DNA from 2 places in the Arthrobacter citreus genome. Region 1 is predicted to be linked to the other one. Evidence: riboswitches for the same ligand, from Rfam matches in the RefSeq annotation. Region 1 holds a riboswitch; the other holds the start of a gene.

Region 1 (7,433 bases):
CGCGGACGCGGCGACAAACGCCGACGCGCGGAAGGTGTTGCCACCGGCTCCGTGGACCGCGGACGCGAGCACTTTGCGTCCTCCGGCCGCCAGGAAGCCACCCTGGCCCTGGCCCGCAAGTTCTCCAGCGTCAGCCGCGATGCCTGGCTGGTGGCCGGGCGCACCCTCGCACCGGAACGGCGGTCGATCATCTTTGAGGTGATCACGCGCCTGCTGTTCCACTCGGTCATTCTGTTCTCGATCTACCTGCTGCTGGCCGGCCACAACATGCCCGGCGGCGGTTTCGCCGGCGGACTCATGGCCGGGCTCGCCCTCACCATCCGCTACCTCGCCGGAGGCCGGTTTGAACTGGCCGAGGCAAGCCCCGTCAGCGCGGGCCTGCTGCTCGGCGGCGGACTGGGACTGGCCGGGCTGTCGGCCGCTGCGCCGCTGTTCTTCGGCGGGCAGGTCCTGCAGAGCGCCATTATCAAGTTCACCTGGCCCATCTTCGGTGAGATCAAGTTCGTCACGTCCACCATTTTCGACATTGGCGTGTACCTCGTGGTGGTGGGACTGGTGCTGGATGTCCTGCGCAGCCTGGGCTCCGAAATTGATGAACGCAGCGAAGGCGGGTCCTCCAGCGAGGAGGAAACGCTGGAACCTGAACCCGAGATAACCGCCCGAGAAGAGGAGGAGGTAGCCCGATGAGCATAAACATCACCTTCATGGTCATTATGGGAGCGCTGTACGCGTGCGGCATCTACCTTCTCCTGGAGCGCAGCCTGACCCGCGTGGTGCTGGGACTGACCATGCTCACCAACGCCACCAACATCCTGCTGCTGTCCACCGGCGGCTTCCAGGGCCTGGCCCCGCTGTTCAACGCCGAGATCGCGGCGGAGGATTACAACGATCCGCTGCCCCAGGCCTTCATCCTGACCTCCATCGTCATTTCCTTCTCCGTGACAGCGTTCATGCTGGGGATCATTTACCGGTCCTGGGTGCTGAGCCGCCAGGATGAGGTCCAGGACGACATTGAAGACCGCCGCGTGGCGAGCCAGAGCAGCTTCGACGCCGAAGATGACGCGGACGTCCCCGAGGACACCACAGAATTCACCCCGCCCGAAGAGGCTGAAGAGGCGCCCGGTTCGCTGCGCGCCACCGGTCAGAGCACCAGCCCGGAGGCCAAGGAATGAACACCGTAAGTTTGGCCCCGCTGGCCGTGGTCCTGCCGTTCTTCGGCGCAGCCCTGGCCTTCATCCTGATTCGGCACACCCGTGCCCAGCGCGTCATCAGCATCAGCATCCTGACGGTGACGCTGATCCTGGAAGTCATCCTGCTGTTCTCGGTCTGGGAGACCGGAGCCCAGGCGGTAAACCTGGGCGGCTGGCTGCCGCCGGTGGGCATCACCATGGTGGTGGACCAGTTCTCCGCGCTGATGCTGGTGGTCTCCTCGGCCGTCAGCCTGGCAGTGCTGATCTACGCCGCGGGGCAGGGCATGACGGACGGTGACGAGGACGGACCAATTTCGATCTTCCACCCGACCTACCTGATCCTGGTGGCGGGTGTGTCCAATGCCTTCCTCGCCGGTGACCTCTTCAACCTCTACGTCGGGTTCGAAATCCTGCTCACGGCCAGCTATGTGCTGATGACCCTGGGCGGAACCACGCCGCGCATCCGCGCCGGCGTCACCTATGTGGTGGTCAGCGTGGTCTCCTCGCTGCTGTTCCTGATCACGATTGCCATGATCTACGCCGCCACCGGCACCGTGAACATGGCGGACCTGGCCGTGAAACTGGGCGACCTGGATCCGGGCACCCAGCTCATGCTGCACCTGATGCTGCTAGTGGCCTTCGGCATCAAGGCCGCCGTCTTCCCCCTGTCCTTCTGGCTGCCTGACTCCTACCCGACGGCTCCGGCCCCGGTGACCGCAGTGTTTGCCGGGCTGCTGACCAAGGTGGGCGTTTACGCCATGGTCCGCACCGAGACGCTGCTCTTCCCGGGAGACCGGATCAACACGCTGCTGATGGTGGTGGCGGGCCTGACCATGGTGGTGGGCATCCTCGGTGCCCTGGCACAGACCGACATCAAACGAATGCTCTCCTTCACCCTGGTCAGCCACATTGGCTACATGGTGTTTGGCCTGGCCGTCGGATCGGTGATCGGCATTGGTTCGGCCGTGTTCTACGTGGTCCACCACATTACGATCCAGACCTCACTGTTCCTGGTCACGGGACTGATCGAGCGCCGCGGAGGCACGGCCAACATGGACCGGCTGGGCGGACTGGCGAAGCTGTCACCGCTGCTGGCCGTGCTGTACTTCATTCCGGCCATCAACCTTGGCGGGATTCCGCCGTTCTCCGGGTTCCTTGGCAAGCTGGGGCTCCTGGAAGCCGGCGTCGACCTGGGCACTCCGCTGGCCTACGTACTGGTGGGTGCCAGCGTGCTGACCAGCCTGCTGACCCTGCTGGTGATGGCCCGGGTCTGGAACCGTGCGTTCTGGCGGACGCCGGAAGACGCGGTGCACCCGGATCCCATCCTGCTGGCCACGGGTGCCGGCGGTTCCTCGCTGCGGAACTCCGGCGACGTCACGGAAAAGCCATCGGGCCGGTTCGCCGGCCGCGACGCCGTCGACCTGCTGCCGCGGACCATGGTGTACCCGACGGTGGGACTCGTGGCCCTGGGTGTTTCGCTGAGCGTCCTGGCCGGACCGCTGTTCTCGCTCAGCGACAACGCGGCCCAGGACCTGCTGGACCGCACGCCGTACATTGAAGCCGTTCTGGGAGAGGGGGCAAACCGATGACCCGCAGAGCCCAAATGCGCAACCGCCCCCGCGTGCCGCTGCTGAAGGAAATCCCGCTGCTGATCTGGCTGGTGTTCCTGTGGGGAGCACTGTGGCAGGACTTCAGTGCCGGAAACCTGATTTTCGGTGCCGTCATTGCCTTCGTCGTGGCGAACATTTTCTACCTGCCGCCGGTGGAGCTCAGCGGCCGGTTTAACCCGATCTATGCGCTGGGCTTCCTGTTCCGGTTCTTCTACAAGCTGGTGCACGCCAGCTTCGAGGTGCTGTGGCTGTCCATTGCCAAGGGCCCGCACATCAAGAACGCCGTGGTGGGCGTGAAGCTGCGCAGCCACTCGGACCTTTTGGTCACGGCCACCGGCCACGCGCTGTCGCTGATCCCCGGTTCGCTGGTGGTGGAGGTGGACCGTTCCACCTCCACGCTGTACCTGCACTGCCTGAACGTTTCCACCCCGGAGAACGCGGACAAGGTCCGCAAGGATGTCCGGGACACCGAATCATGGCTGATCCGCAGCATCGGCACCCGCGAGGACCTTGAGGTCCTGAAGGCCGAAGACGCCCTCGCCCGGGAAGAAGCCGCCGTGCTGGACGGAACCGCCGCAACAGGCAAGGGAGTCCCGTCATGATGACAGTTTTTGTGGTCCTGGTGTCGGTCATGCTGTCGGCCGCTGCCGCCGGTGCGATTTTCCGCATTGCCCGCGGACCGTCCATCCTGGACCGGGTGCTGGCAGCTGACGTTCTGCTCACGATTGTCGGAGCCGCCCTGGCGACGGACATGATCGTGAACAGGAACCTCAACTTCCTGGCGCTCCTGGTATCCATATCGCTGATCGGCTTCATCGGCTCAGTGACCGTTGCCCGCTTTGTTACGGACAGGAGATAACCGGTGAGCTCCGAAATAAAGGATCTGATAATCGGAATCCTCATGGTCGGCGGCGCTTTGATGTCGCTGGCCGCAGCCATCGGGCTGACGCGTTTTCCTGACCTCATGAGCCGGATGCACGCCGCGTCCAAACCCCAGGTGCTCGGCCTGCTGCTGTTCCTGCTGGCCATGGCCGTGCAGTTTGAAAGCTGGGTCCTGCTGCCGGTCCTTGCCGTGTGCTGGCTGTTCATGCTCCTCACCGCTCCGGTGTCCGCGCACATGATCGGCCGCGCCGGCTACCGCACCAAGCACCTGCGTCCCGAGCTGCTCACCATTGACGAGCTGGACGACGTCGTCGGGCGGGCCCAGGAGCTGCTGGCTCAGGCAAATGCCGGAACCACCGTCGATGACAGCGGCGATGATGACCCGCGCGTGGACGACGACCCCGGCGAGCACCCGCCTGCCGGGTCGCTCGACGACGACGCGGTGCCCGTTACGCCTGCCTCGGCACCCGAGGCGCAGCAGCCCGGCGTTGTGCACGGAACGGACGCGGACACAACGACGCAGGGCACCCGGCGCCCGGGACACAGTCCCGAGGGCTGAGCGCCCTGCGGTAAAACCTGCAGAATGCTGTAAAGCAGCGTCCCTAGACGATTTCGGGCGTCTTCTGGTACCGCTGGATGGCGCGCTGGGTTCCGCGGTTCGTCAGCACCCGGATGCCCTGGCTCACGGCACCGGAAACGACGGCGAAAATCACTGCGGTGCGCAGGCTGACATCCAGGACGCCATCCTTGTCACGGGGCGGTTCGTTGCCGGTAACCTTCGTCCAGACAAAGTCCAGGATTTTGGCGGACAGGAGTCCGGCGCCGATGCTGGCACCGGTGGCGAGCAGTTTGAGGATCAGGTTCATGGTTGCTCCTGGGGTTGAAGGCCTTTTTCCTAACCCTACCCGCGTTCCCCCCAAAGATGCCGGTCCATGTGTACAGTGGGAGGCGCAAACATACGACAGGGGAGCGCCGCTTCCCGCGTCCGCCGTCCGGTCCGTCCGGAAGGCAGGGACGTGGAAGGCCACCGGCGCTGAGAGTGCGGACATCCGCAGACCCTCGAACCTGATCCGGTTAGTACCGGCGCTAGGGAGTCGAGATCTCACGGGACCTCATGGCAATCCGCCGTGACCAGTCCCTCCCCTCCTGTACCTCAGGAGGATTTTTTTATGCAGCAGAACCGTTTCCAGCAGCAACTGTCATCCGTGCGGCGCCCGTGGCGGGTGGTGGACATTGTGGTTGCCTCAGTGCTGGGCGTGGCAGTGGGCATCATTTTTTGGGCCTGGTCCCTGGGCTACGCCGGCGTTGAAGCCCTCATCCTGGCTTTCCCGCCGCTGGGCGGGCTCTATACCGGTGGATGGCTGATTGCCGGCGTTCTCGGCGCGCTTATTATCCGCAAACCCGGAGCTGCAATTTACTGTGAAGTCCTCGCAGCTGCCGTTTCCGGCGTGCTGGGCACCCAGTTCGGCCTGTCGGTGCTGCTGTCAGGCTTCATCCAGGGCCTCGGCGCGGAACTGGTGTTCCTTGCGTTCCTCTACCTCCGGTACACGCTGCCGGTGGCGGTGCTGGCCGGCCTTGTATCGGGTGTCTTCCTCGGAGTCAGCGAAAGCATCCTCTACAAGCCGGAATGGGCCTTCCAGTGGCAGGCGCTGTACACGGTGTTCGCCGCCGTCTCCGGAGCTGTCATTGCCGGCTTTGTCTCCTGGCTGATCGCCCGGGCGTTGGCCCGCACCGGCGTGCTGTCACCGTTTGCGTCCGGACGGGCAGCGGACGCTTCATCCCATGCACGCTCGTAGCTCATCCCGGGCCGGCGCCGCAGCGGTCCATGCCCGCGACTACAGTTGGCGGCACTCCGGGCGCAGCACCCCGGCCATCTCCTCCCTGTCCCTGGACATCGAGGCGGGGGAGAAGGTCCTGCTCCTGGGCGCCTCCGGAGCGGGGAAGTCCACGCTGCTGCATGCCCTCGCCGGTGTGCTGGGTGAAGGGTCCGGCCCGGACGCCGCCGGAGAGGAATCCGGCGTCCTGACCATCGACGGTGTTCCTCCCCTCCAGGCCCGGGGCCGGGCGGGACTGGTGCTGCAGGACCCGGACTCCCAGCTGGTCCTGTCCCGGGTGGGCGACGAGGTGGCGTTTGGCGCCGAGAACCTCAGGGTGCCGCCGCGGGATATCTGGGAACGCGTCCGGACTGCCCTGGACGACGTCGGGCTGAGGGTGCCGTTGCATCAGTCCACCGCCGCCCTGTCCGGGGGGCAAAAGCAGAGGCTGGCGCTGGCTTCGGTGCTGGCCATGGAACCGGGGCTGCTGCTGCTCGATGAACCCACGGCCAATCTGGACCCGGCCGGAGTGCTGGAGGTGCGGGACGCCGTCGAACGCGTCTTGGACCGCACCGGCGCCACGCTGATTGTCGTGGAGCACCGTGTTTCAGTCTGGGCCGGCCTGGTGGACCGTGTGGTGGTCCTGGCCTCCGACGGCGGTATCCTCGCCGACGGACCGCCCTCACGGGTCCTCACCGATCCGTCAAACCGGGACCGGCTTTCCGCAGCTGGGGTGTGGCTGCCCGGGGTCCGCCCCGTGCCGGGCGGCCCGGCGGCCGGGGCTCCGGGCGGCGAGCTGCTCGAAGCCCGCGGGCTCGGGGTTGGGCGGGGCAAAGGCACTCCGGCAATCGTGGACGGAGTGGACCTGACGCTGCAGGCCGGAACCGCCCTGGGGATTACCGGTCCCAACGGGGCCGGAAAGTCGACGCTGGCGCTGACCCTGGGCGGGCTGCTGCCGCCCGTTGCCGGCACCCTGCGGGCAACTCCGGCGCTGGCCGGTGCCGCCGGACCGGATCCCCGGCGGTGGAAATCGGCGGACCTGGTGACCCGGATCGGCACCGTGTTCCAGGAACCCGAGCATCAGTTCGTGGCCTCGACGGTGCGCGATGAGCTGGCCTTCGGCCCCAGACGCACCCGCCGGCAGTCCGAGGCGCAGGTCTCGGAACTGGTGGTGTCATTGGCTGAACGGCTGCGGCTGACGCCGCTGCTGCAGGCAAATCCGTTCACTCTGTCCGGCGGTGAGAAGCGCCGCCTGTCAGTGGCGACGATGATCGCCACCGACCCGCAGATCCTGCTCCTGGACGAACCCACGTTCGGGCAGGATGCGAACACCTGGGCTGAACTTGTGGCGCTGCTTCGAACGCTGGTTGCGGACGGCACTGCGGTGGTCTCCGTGACCCACGACGCCGAGTTCCTGTCCGCCCTCGGGGGAAACCTCCTGCGGGTTGAGTTCGGGACCGCTAAGGCGGGGATGCTGCTGTGAAACGCTCCGAAGAACACAGCGCCCGGGCGGCATCCTACCTGTCCGTGGACATGGCGCCCACGGATCTGGCTAATCCCTCCCGGCGTCCGGCCGGAACCCTGCTGGAGCGGGCCAACCCGCTGTCCAAACTGGCCGCCGCCGCAGCCCTCACACTGGCGGTGCTGGTGAGCGTGGACTGGATCAGCGCCGGAATAGTCCTCGTTGCGGAGCTGGTTCTGCTGCCGCTGCTGCGGATCCGGCCAATGACGCTGCTCAAGCGCATCTGGCCGCTGGTTGTTGCCGCCCTGATCGGCGCCTACGGCACGGCCCTGCTGGCCGAAAAAACCGGAACGGTGCTGCTGGACGCGGGGCCGCTGCTGTTCACCTCCGATTCAGTGGCAGCCGGCATCGCCATTGGCCTCCGCGGGCTGGCGATCGCCCTGCCCGGAATCTATCTGCTCGTCTCGACGGACCC
Region 2 (7,433 bases), 470 kb from region 1:
CGGATTTTGTGCTTCCGGACCGGCGGGCTGCCGAAGCCACGCCTACTTGCGCCGGCCGAAGATGAAGTAGGAGAGCGGGCCGACAAAGTTCACGGCACAGGCCGCCGACCACAGCGCCCGGGATCCGCGCACTTCCCCGGCCGGGCGCCGCCAGATGTCAGCCAGGGCCAGGCCGGCGAGAAGCACCTAGACGGTGGAGGCCACACCCACCATCTTCTTCTGCTGGGCGGTGAGGTCCCTGATGGATTTTTTCTTAACCAACGTGCTCTCGTTTCTGTCGGGGACGCCGGGATGGAGGCTGCTGCCTCCATCCCGGCACCGAGTGCTTTTGACTACGATTCTCCCGCACCAGCGGCGAAAAACTCATACTCCCGGTGCGCCGATTCGTGGAAGGCGGAGCGGGTGAGCTCTCTGACATCCTCGGGGCTGCGGTCCAGCACACGTTCCAGAATGTCCACCGCGGCTGTCGTGGATCCGGCAAAAGCCGGGTCGCTGTAGGTGTCCAGCCATTCGGCGTAGGGGTGGCCCGAATGGTTGGCATCCGACAGCCGGGTGCCCACATCCGCATAAATCCAGAAGCACGGCAGGAGCGCGCCAACCAGCCGTTCGTATTCGTTGGCTCCCCGGCCGGCGCCCGGGCCGGCAGCGTCGGCGCTGCCCAGCAGATGCTGCAGATATCCGCGGGTCACCGGTCCCGGCACGGCCTCCCGTCCCGCCAGCCCACCGTCAGTCCCTCCGCCGATCCCACCGCCGATCCCACCGTCCGGCAGCCACGAGGTGTGCAGCTCCATCTCGGTGGCCAGGGCATCGTACGCTGCCTTGGCCCAGAACACCTGCTCGTCGAGGGCGGGCGCCAGTTCGCTGGCACGCGCCAGTGCCCGGGCGTAGCCGCGGAGGTACAGGGCATCCTGGGCGAGGTAGAACTCGAAGGCTTCCCGGTTCAGGTGTCCGCTGCCCAGGGCCCGGACGAAGTCCAGCTCGTTGATGTCCGCCCGCACGGCGGCCGTCTGCTCCCACAGTGCCGCGGTGTGGGGGCCGGCCGCTTGGACCGGAGGAGCTTCCTTCATGGCTTCCGGCGCCGCCGCGGCTGCCCCAAGCGGTGCAAGCCCGCGTTCCCACACCCCGCGAAAATGGTGCACCGGGCCGTGGCCGGCGCCGACGTCGAGCTCGTCGGCGTATTCCAGCGCCTCCTGCAGCCACTCCTTGGTGGCCGTCAGCGCCAGGTCCCAGCGGCCCGTCCGGGCGTAACAGGTGGCCAGGGCCGCGGACATGGAGCATCCCGTTCCGTGGGTGTTGACCGTATCCACCCGCGGCGTCCGCACCTGCAGCACCACAGGGTCCGCAGCGGCGGCGTCCACTAGGGCATCGGGGCACCACTGGCCCGCAAGATGGCCGCCCTTGACCAGCACCTGCACGCCGTAGGCCGCGGACAGGCGTTCACCCTGCGCCAGCGCCGAGCTCCAGTCCCGGGCAACGGGTTCCTGCACCAGCACCGCCAGTTCCGGAAGGTTCGGTGTCACCACGTCCACGCGGTGCAGCAGCTGCCGGAGGGCGGCTTCCGCGCCGTCGTCCAGCAGGCGGTCTCCGCTGGTGGCAATCATGACCGGATCCAGCACCACGGCGGGCACCTGGGCCTCAGCCAGCCAGGCGTCAACGGTGTGCGTGACGCCGGTGCTGCCCAGCATGCCGATCTTCACGGCGTCGATAATGACGTCGTCGCTCACGGCGTCCAGCTGTTCACGCAGGAAACCGACGGGCGGAGTGTGCACCGAGCGCACGCCGCGGGTGTTCTGGGCGACGAGCGCGGTCACCACGGCCATCCCGTAGCCGCCGGTGGCCGCGATCGATTTCAGGTCCGCCTGGATACCGGCACCGCCGGCGGGATCAGTGCCGGCAATACTGAGGATCCGGGGAACCCTGTGGATGCTGCCGAAGTCCGAGCCGGCGTTTGTGCCGGCGCTCATGCGGGAATCCCCGCATTCCAGGCCCGGACCAGGTCAGCTGCCGCCCGCTGCGGATCAGCTGCCGCGCAGATGGCCGAGACCACTGCGGCGCCGGTGGCTCCGGCGGCCCGCAGCGGTCCGACGTCGTGGTGCAGGATGCCGCCGATGGCCACCACCGGAAGCGGGGCCCGGGCAGCGAAGCCGGCAAAGCCCTCCACCCCCAGCGGCTCCGGATGGTCGGGCTTGGTGTGAGTGGGGCGGATAACGCCGGCCCCGAGGTAATCCACGGTTCCCGGCGGCAGCACCGCGAGGGCGTCCAGATGCTCGGTGGTGTTGGCGGTCAGGCCGACAACGGCGTCCGGGCCCACCAGGGTGCGCACCAGTTCGGCGGGAAGATCCTTCTGGCCCACGTGCACGCCATGGACGTCGGCTCGCGCTGCCCGGGCGGCAAGATAAATATCAACCCGGTCATCCACCAGCACGGTGGCCCGGCCGGCCGCGGCCTCGGCGACGGCGAGGACGAGGGCATAAAAGTCCGCGGCGGAGGCGTCTTTTTCCCGCACCTGGATGGTTTCCACGCCGCCGGCCACGGCCGCCCGGACCGTTTCGACAACGCCGCGCGGCCCGCACAGGAGGGTGTCGGTCACCAGGTAGATGCCGCTGCTGCGGATACGCTCCCGGGAGCGGGACACGTCCGCCACTCCGGCCTTCACGCGGTCACCAGCCGCTGCTCCAGGTCCTGCCCGGTCAGGGAGGCAAGGGCATCGAGGAATCCGGCGGCGAAGCTGCCCGGCCCGGAGGATGCCTGCGCGGCAGGTTCAGCGGCCACCGTGTAAACCGCTGTTGCCGCTGCCACGGCGGCCAGCGCGCCGCCGTCGTCGGCCACTGCGAGGAAGGCCGCGGTGACCGCACCCAGCGCACACCCGCCGCCGGTAACCCGTGTCAGGAGCGCATCCCCGTTGCTGATCCGGAGGGTCTGGACCCCGTCCGTGATCAGGTCTGTCGGTCCGGACACGGCCACCACGGAGCCATGCTTCTCCGCGAGCAGGAGCGCTGCGGGCAGAGCTGCTTCCGGGTCATCGGTCGCGTCGACGCCGCGGCCGCCGGTCCCCAGACCGGCGAGGGCGATGATCTCCGACGCGTTCCCGCGGATGGCCGTTGGCCGCAGGGCCAGCAGTTCCGCGGCCAGGGCGGTGCGCACGGGCAGGCTGCCCACGGCCACCGGATCCAGGACCCAGGGGGTTCCGGCGTCATTGGCGGCTTCGGCTGCCTCCAGCATGGCCCGGCGCTGTTCCTCGTGCGGGGTGCCCAAGTTGATCAGCACGCCGGAGGCAGCCCGGGCAAACGGTCCGGCCTCCCCCGGGATGTCGGTCATGGCCGGCGCCGCGCCCAGCGCCAGCAGCACGTTGGCGGTGAAGTTGGTGACCACGGCATTGGTCAGGCACTGCACCAGCGGCGGCTCGGTGCGCACGCGGTCCAGGAGGGTGGAAACAGTTAACGGTGTCAGGCGAATAGTCATCCGCGACATCCCTTCGCTAGTTCGAACTAGATCAGGTTCAACGGGTCTTATCTCAGCCTTGCGGCACCCCGTGTCACTGCAGACGACTCTAGGCCATTTCCGTGCCCGTTCCCACCTGTGCGGGGAGCGTCAGAGCGTGGAGTGCTCTCCCAGACGGTGGTAGGTGCGGTTGTGGTAGACCAGCGGCTCGTCCGGCGCGCCGGGCGTCAGGACCTCCAGGACCTCGGCGGTGACCAGCACCGATGAGCCGACGGCGGTGCGGCCCAGCACGCGGGAGCGGAGGGCACGCGGGACCTCGCGCAGCAGCGGTTCACCGGTGGGAAGCTGTTCCCAGGCCAGGGAGGAGGTGAAGCGGTCCGATCCCGGGCGGGCAAACAGGCCGGCGAGGCCGGCATTCCGGGCCCCCAGGAGGTGGACCACAATCGTTTCGGCGGAGGCGACCACGCCGGCCGAGCCGGAGGCAGAAGCAAGCGAGAACACCAGGATGGCCGGGTCCGCGGAGACCGACGACACAGACGAAGCAGTGAGTCCCACCGGACCGGACCCGCCGGCTGCGGTAATGACGGCCACTCCCGCGGGATGGGCACGGAAGGCGTCCTTGAAAAGGTCTGTGAGCATAGCTCTACGCTAGAACCTCAACAATGGTTGAGGTCAAATCGGTGGTCCTCCGAACGCCGGATACACAGCGGATTGTTCTTCCCTTCCCGGCCGGAACCAGCCGGAACCTCAGTACTCCAGGAGCGGGGCCCCGGTTCCCCGGCCGGCCGACTCGTCACCGGGATTCACAAACCGGCATTCGGCCAGTGAGAGGCAGCCGCAGCCAATGCAGCCGCCGAGCCGGTCCCGCAGGGCCTCCAGGGAATGGATCCGGGCGTCCAGTTCCTCCCGCCAGGCGCGGGACAGCCGCTGCCAGTCGTTATGGTCCGGCACGGCGTCTTTCGGCAGTTCATCGAGGGCGCGGGCGATGGTGGCCAGCGGAACTCCGGCGCGCTGGGCGGCCCGGATGACCGCAACCCTGCGGAGCACCGACCGGTCAAAGCGGCGCTGGTTCCCTGCGGTGCGGCGGCTGACGATCAGCCCCTGCCGCTCATAAAAATGCAGGGCGGACACCGCCACTCCGCTGCGCTCGGCCACCTGGCCCACGGTCAGTTCGGACCGGGCCCACCCGCGTGCGTCAGCTACTCCGTCATTACCCACCGTCTTGCCCATGTTCCCCTCCGTTCCTCCATTATCGGCCCATGGGCATTCCGCGCGCGCCCCCTTGCCAGCGTCAGCCATGATTTCACGGGCCGGGTTCTGGCTACTCCACCGCCGGCGTGCCTACAGTGGCGCACTAAACAGTGTCCGGGCACCTGTCCGGCCCGGAAAGGCACCCTCCGTGAGCGCTGCACCTCCTGAACCTCCGGCCGCCGGAACCCTGGTTTTCCTGCAGGGCGCCGGCGGTCCCGATCCTGTTCCCGCCCAGACCATCCGTGAGCAGCTGTCGTTGGAACCAGGCCTGGCCGATTACACGGTCCTGAATGTTGCCTGGGCCGCCGGAGCCGCTCCCGACATCAGCGTGGCGCCCGCCCTGCCCCCGCGCTACCGGGATTCCACCACCGCTGAGATACCCGGGGCCTACAGCGGCGGGCGGGGGATGGCACTGGTTGGAATGGATTTGCTGCGCGCATCAGCGGCGTGGCCGCCGGGCGCCGGTTCAGCCGCAGGGGCGGATGCAGCGGATGCAGAGAACCTGATGCTGGCCGGCAGCGTTCAGCGGCTGGTGCTGGGGCTGGTCACGGACGCCGCAGTCAACCGGCGCGTGCCGCTGATGGATGCTGCATCGGATTTTTCCCGCAGTATCATCTATTACCTTCGCCGCGGAGCCGAGGCCCGGTCCGTCATAACCAATGCCCTGCGGATGATCCCGCAGGACGCCCCGGTCATCCTGTTCGGCCACAGCCTCGGCGGCGTGGCCGCCGTGGACCTGTTGACCGGGCCGGAGTGGGATGCGGCCGGAGCGCGCGTTGATCTGCTGGTCACCGCCGGCTCCCAGAGCCCCTGGCTCTTCCTGCTGAATGGACTGGAACATGTGGGCCCCGGAATTCCCGGGAACGTTCCGGTGCCCTGGCTGAACTTCTGGGATGAACGTGACCTGCTGTCCTTCTGCGCCGAAGAGGTCTTTTCCGGCAGAGGTGACTTCATCCGCGATGTTCAGATCACCTCGGGTGAACCATTCCCTGCCTCGCATGGTTCCTATTTCACCGATCCGGTACTCTACGCGGCCATGCGCGAGCGGATGGCGGGCACGGATCCAGCCCGGGACGGCTCTGGTCCGGACACCGGGGTTTAGTGTTCACTGGACTACATGAGAGCCATCTGGAAGGGCGCCATCGCCTTTGGACTGGTCAACGTGCCGGTTAAGGTTTACGCCGCCACGGAAGACCACGACGTCAGCCTGCATCAGGTCCACGAAAAGGACGGCGGGCGCATCCGCTACCAGCGGCGCTGCGAAGTGTGCGGCGAGGTGGTGGAGTACAAGGACATCGCCAAGGCGTACGACGACGGTGAACAGACCGTGGTGCTCACTGATGAGGACCTGGCCTCCCTGCCGGTGGAAAAGAGCCGGGAAATCGACGTCGTTGAATTCGTGCCCAGCGAGCAGGTTGACCCGATCCTGTTCAACAAGACCTACTACCTGGAGCCGGACTCAAAATCCACAAAGTCCTACGTGCTGCTGCGCCGGACGCTGGAGGACACTGAGCGCACGGCCATTGTGCAGTTTTCGCTGCGCCAGAAGAGCCGGCTTGGGGCTTTGAGAGTCCGGGGAGACGTCCTGACCCTGCAGACGCTGCTGTGGGAGGACGAAGTGCGCGAAGCGTCGTTCCCGTCGCTGGACGAGCGGGTTCGGATCAGCGCCAAGGAACTGGAAATGTCCTCGGCCCTCGTTGACTCCTTCAGCTCGGACTTCAACCCCGCCGAATTCACTGATGACTACCAGGAGCAGCTGAAGACGCTGATCGAAGCCAAGCTGGAAAAGGGCGAGGCGCTGGACACCGAGGAAACCTTCGGTGCCGAGTCCGAAGACGAGGGCGGCAAGGTGCTGGACCTGATGGAGGCGCTGCGCCGCAGCGTGGAGAAAAACCGCGGCAAGAAATCCGGCGGGGCCACATCCGGCGGATCCGGGTCACGGTCATCGTCCCGCAAGGACGACGACGAAGAAGCAGGCGGAAAGAAGCCCGCGGCACGTAAAACGGCCGCCAAAACCAAGAAGGGTGCCTAGACCATGGCCATCACGAACTTCTTCCGGGACCGCAACGGGCGGATCCGGGTCTTTGAAGCACCCAACCTTCCCATCCTGGCCTGGGCCGGATTCGGTGCCGCTTCCATGATGGCCCTGACGCCGAAGTACCGTCAGCTCCTGGCCAGCCTCAGCAGAGGTTCGCTGGTGATCTGGGCGCTGTTGGAGGCGGCTACCGGCCGCAGTCCGTTCCGCCGGACCCTGGGCGCGGCAACCCTCGCACGGGAAGTCCTGCCCGGGGACTAAGGAACTGCTCAGTCCATCGACCTGATCCGCGTCTGCCGCGCTCAGTTACTGCTTGTAGCCTTCGACTTCACCCACCGGGCGCACCGTGGCCGCGTCCGGGTTTTCGCCGGCGTCCAGACGTGCCCGGCGCTGGCGCAGCAAATCCCAGCATTGGTCCAGCTGCTCCTCGACCCGGCGCAGCTGCTCCAACCGGTCCTCCGGATGGTCGCCGGCCGGCGAATCCCGCAGGGACTGTTCCTTCTCCACTAGTTCGGAAATACGGTGCTGAATTTCGCTGGCATCCATGCCCCTACGCTAGCCACCCGGCACGCCCGTGACCAGTACCCGGCAGCCAACCGGAAGCGGCCCTACCCGGTGAGCAGCTGGCGCAGGAACCGGGAAAAGCCCTCAGGCGCCCGTCCGTCGCGGCGCCCCGAGGTCACCACCCGCATCGTGTCGGTGGCGG

What was found. Region 1 has a riboswitch for thiamine pyrophosphate ahead of AAE021_RS17815 (ECF transporter S component). Riboswitches for the same ligand answer to the same signal wherever they lie in the genome.
Region 2: linked by a shared signal. The riboswitch ahead of thiM (hydroxyethylthiazole kinase) and the one ahead of AAE021_RS17815 (ECF transporter S component) in region 1 are both predicted to bind thiamine pyrophosphate.

The regions. Positions count from the first base shown of each region.
Region 1 covers NZ_CP151657.1:3,827,734-3,835,166, forward strand. The annotation lists gene AAE021_RS17780 (Na+/H+ antiporter subunit A) at 1-687, shown strand, start outside; gene AAE021_RS17785 (Na(+)/H(+) antiporter subunit C) at 684-1,172, shown strand; gene AAE021_RS17790 (Na+/H+ antiporter subunit D) at 1,169-2,779, shown strand; gene AAE021_RS17795 (Na+/H+ antiporter subunit E) at 2,776-3,402, shown strand; gene AAE021_RS17800 (monovalent cation/H+ antiporter complex subunit F) at 3,402-3,659, shown strand; gene mnhG (monovalent cation/H(+) antiporter subunit G) at 3,663-4,241, shown strand; gene AAE021_RS17810 (DUF4235 domain-containing protein) at 4,285-4,548, opposite strand; TPP riboswitch at 4,636-4,792, shown strand; gene AAE021_RS17815 (ECF transporter S component) at 4,852-5,478, shown strand; gene AAE021_RS17820 (ABC transporter ATP-binding protein) at 5,465-6,979, shown strand; gene AAE021_RS17825 (energy-coupling factor transporter transmembrane component T) at 7,030-7,433, shown strand, end outside.
Region 2 covers NZ_CP151657.1:3,355,995-3,363,427, forward strand. The annotation lists gene AAE021_RS15515 (pentapeptide repeat-containing protein) at 1-40, opposite strand, end outside; gene AAE021_RS15520 (PLDc N-terminal domain-containing protein) at 43-186, opposite strand; gene AAE021_RS15525 (bifunctional hydroxymethylpyrimidine kinase/phosphomethylpyrimidine kinase) at 333-1,964, opposite strand; gene thiE (thiamine phosphate synthase) at 1,961-2,656, opposite strand; gene thiM (hydroxyethylthiazole kinase) at 2,653-3,462, opposite strand; TPP riboswitch at 3,454-3,543, opposite strand; gene AAE021_RS15540 (flavin reductase family protein) at 3,592-4,080, opposite strand; gene soxR (redox-sensitive transcriptional activator SoxR) at 4,189-4,671, opposite strand; gene AAE021_RS15550 (hypothetical protein) at 4,841-5,794, shown strand; gene AAE021_RS15555 (Ku protein) at 5,810-6,724, shown strand; gene AAE021_RS15560 (hypothetical protein) at 6,728-6,988, shown strand; gene AAE021_RS15565 (DUF2630 family protein) at 7,034-7,273, opposite strand; gene AAE021_RS15570 (glycosyltransferase) at 7,336-7,433, opposite strand, start outside.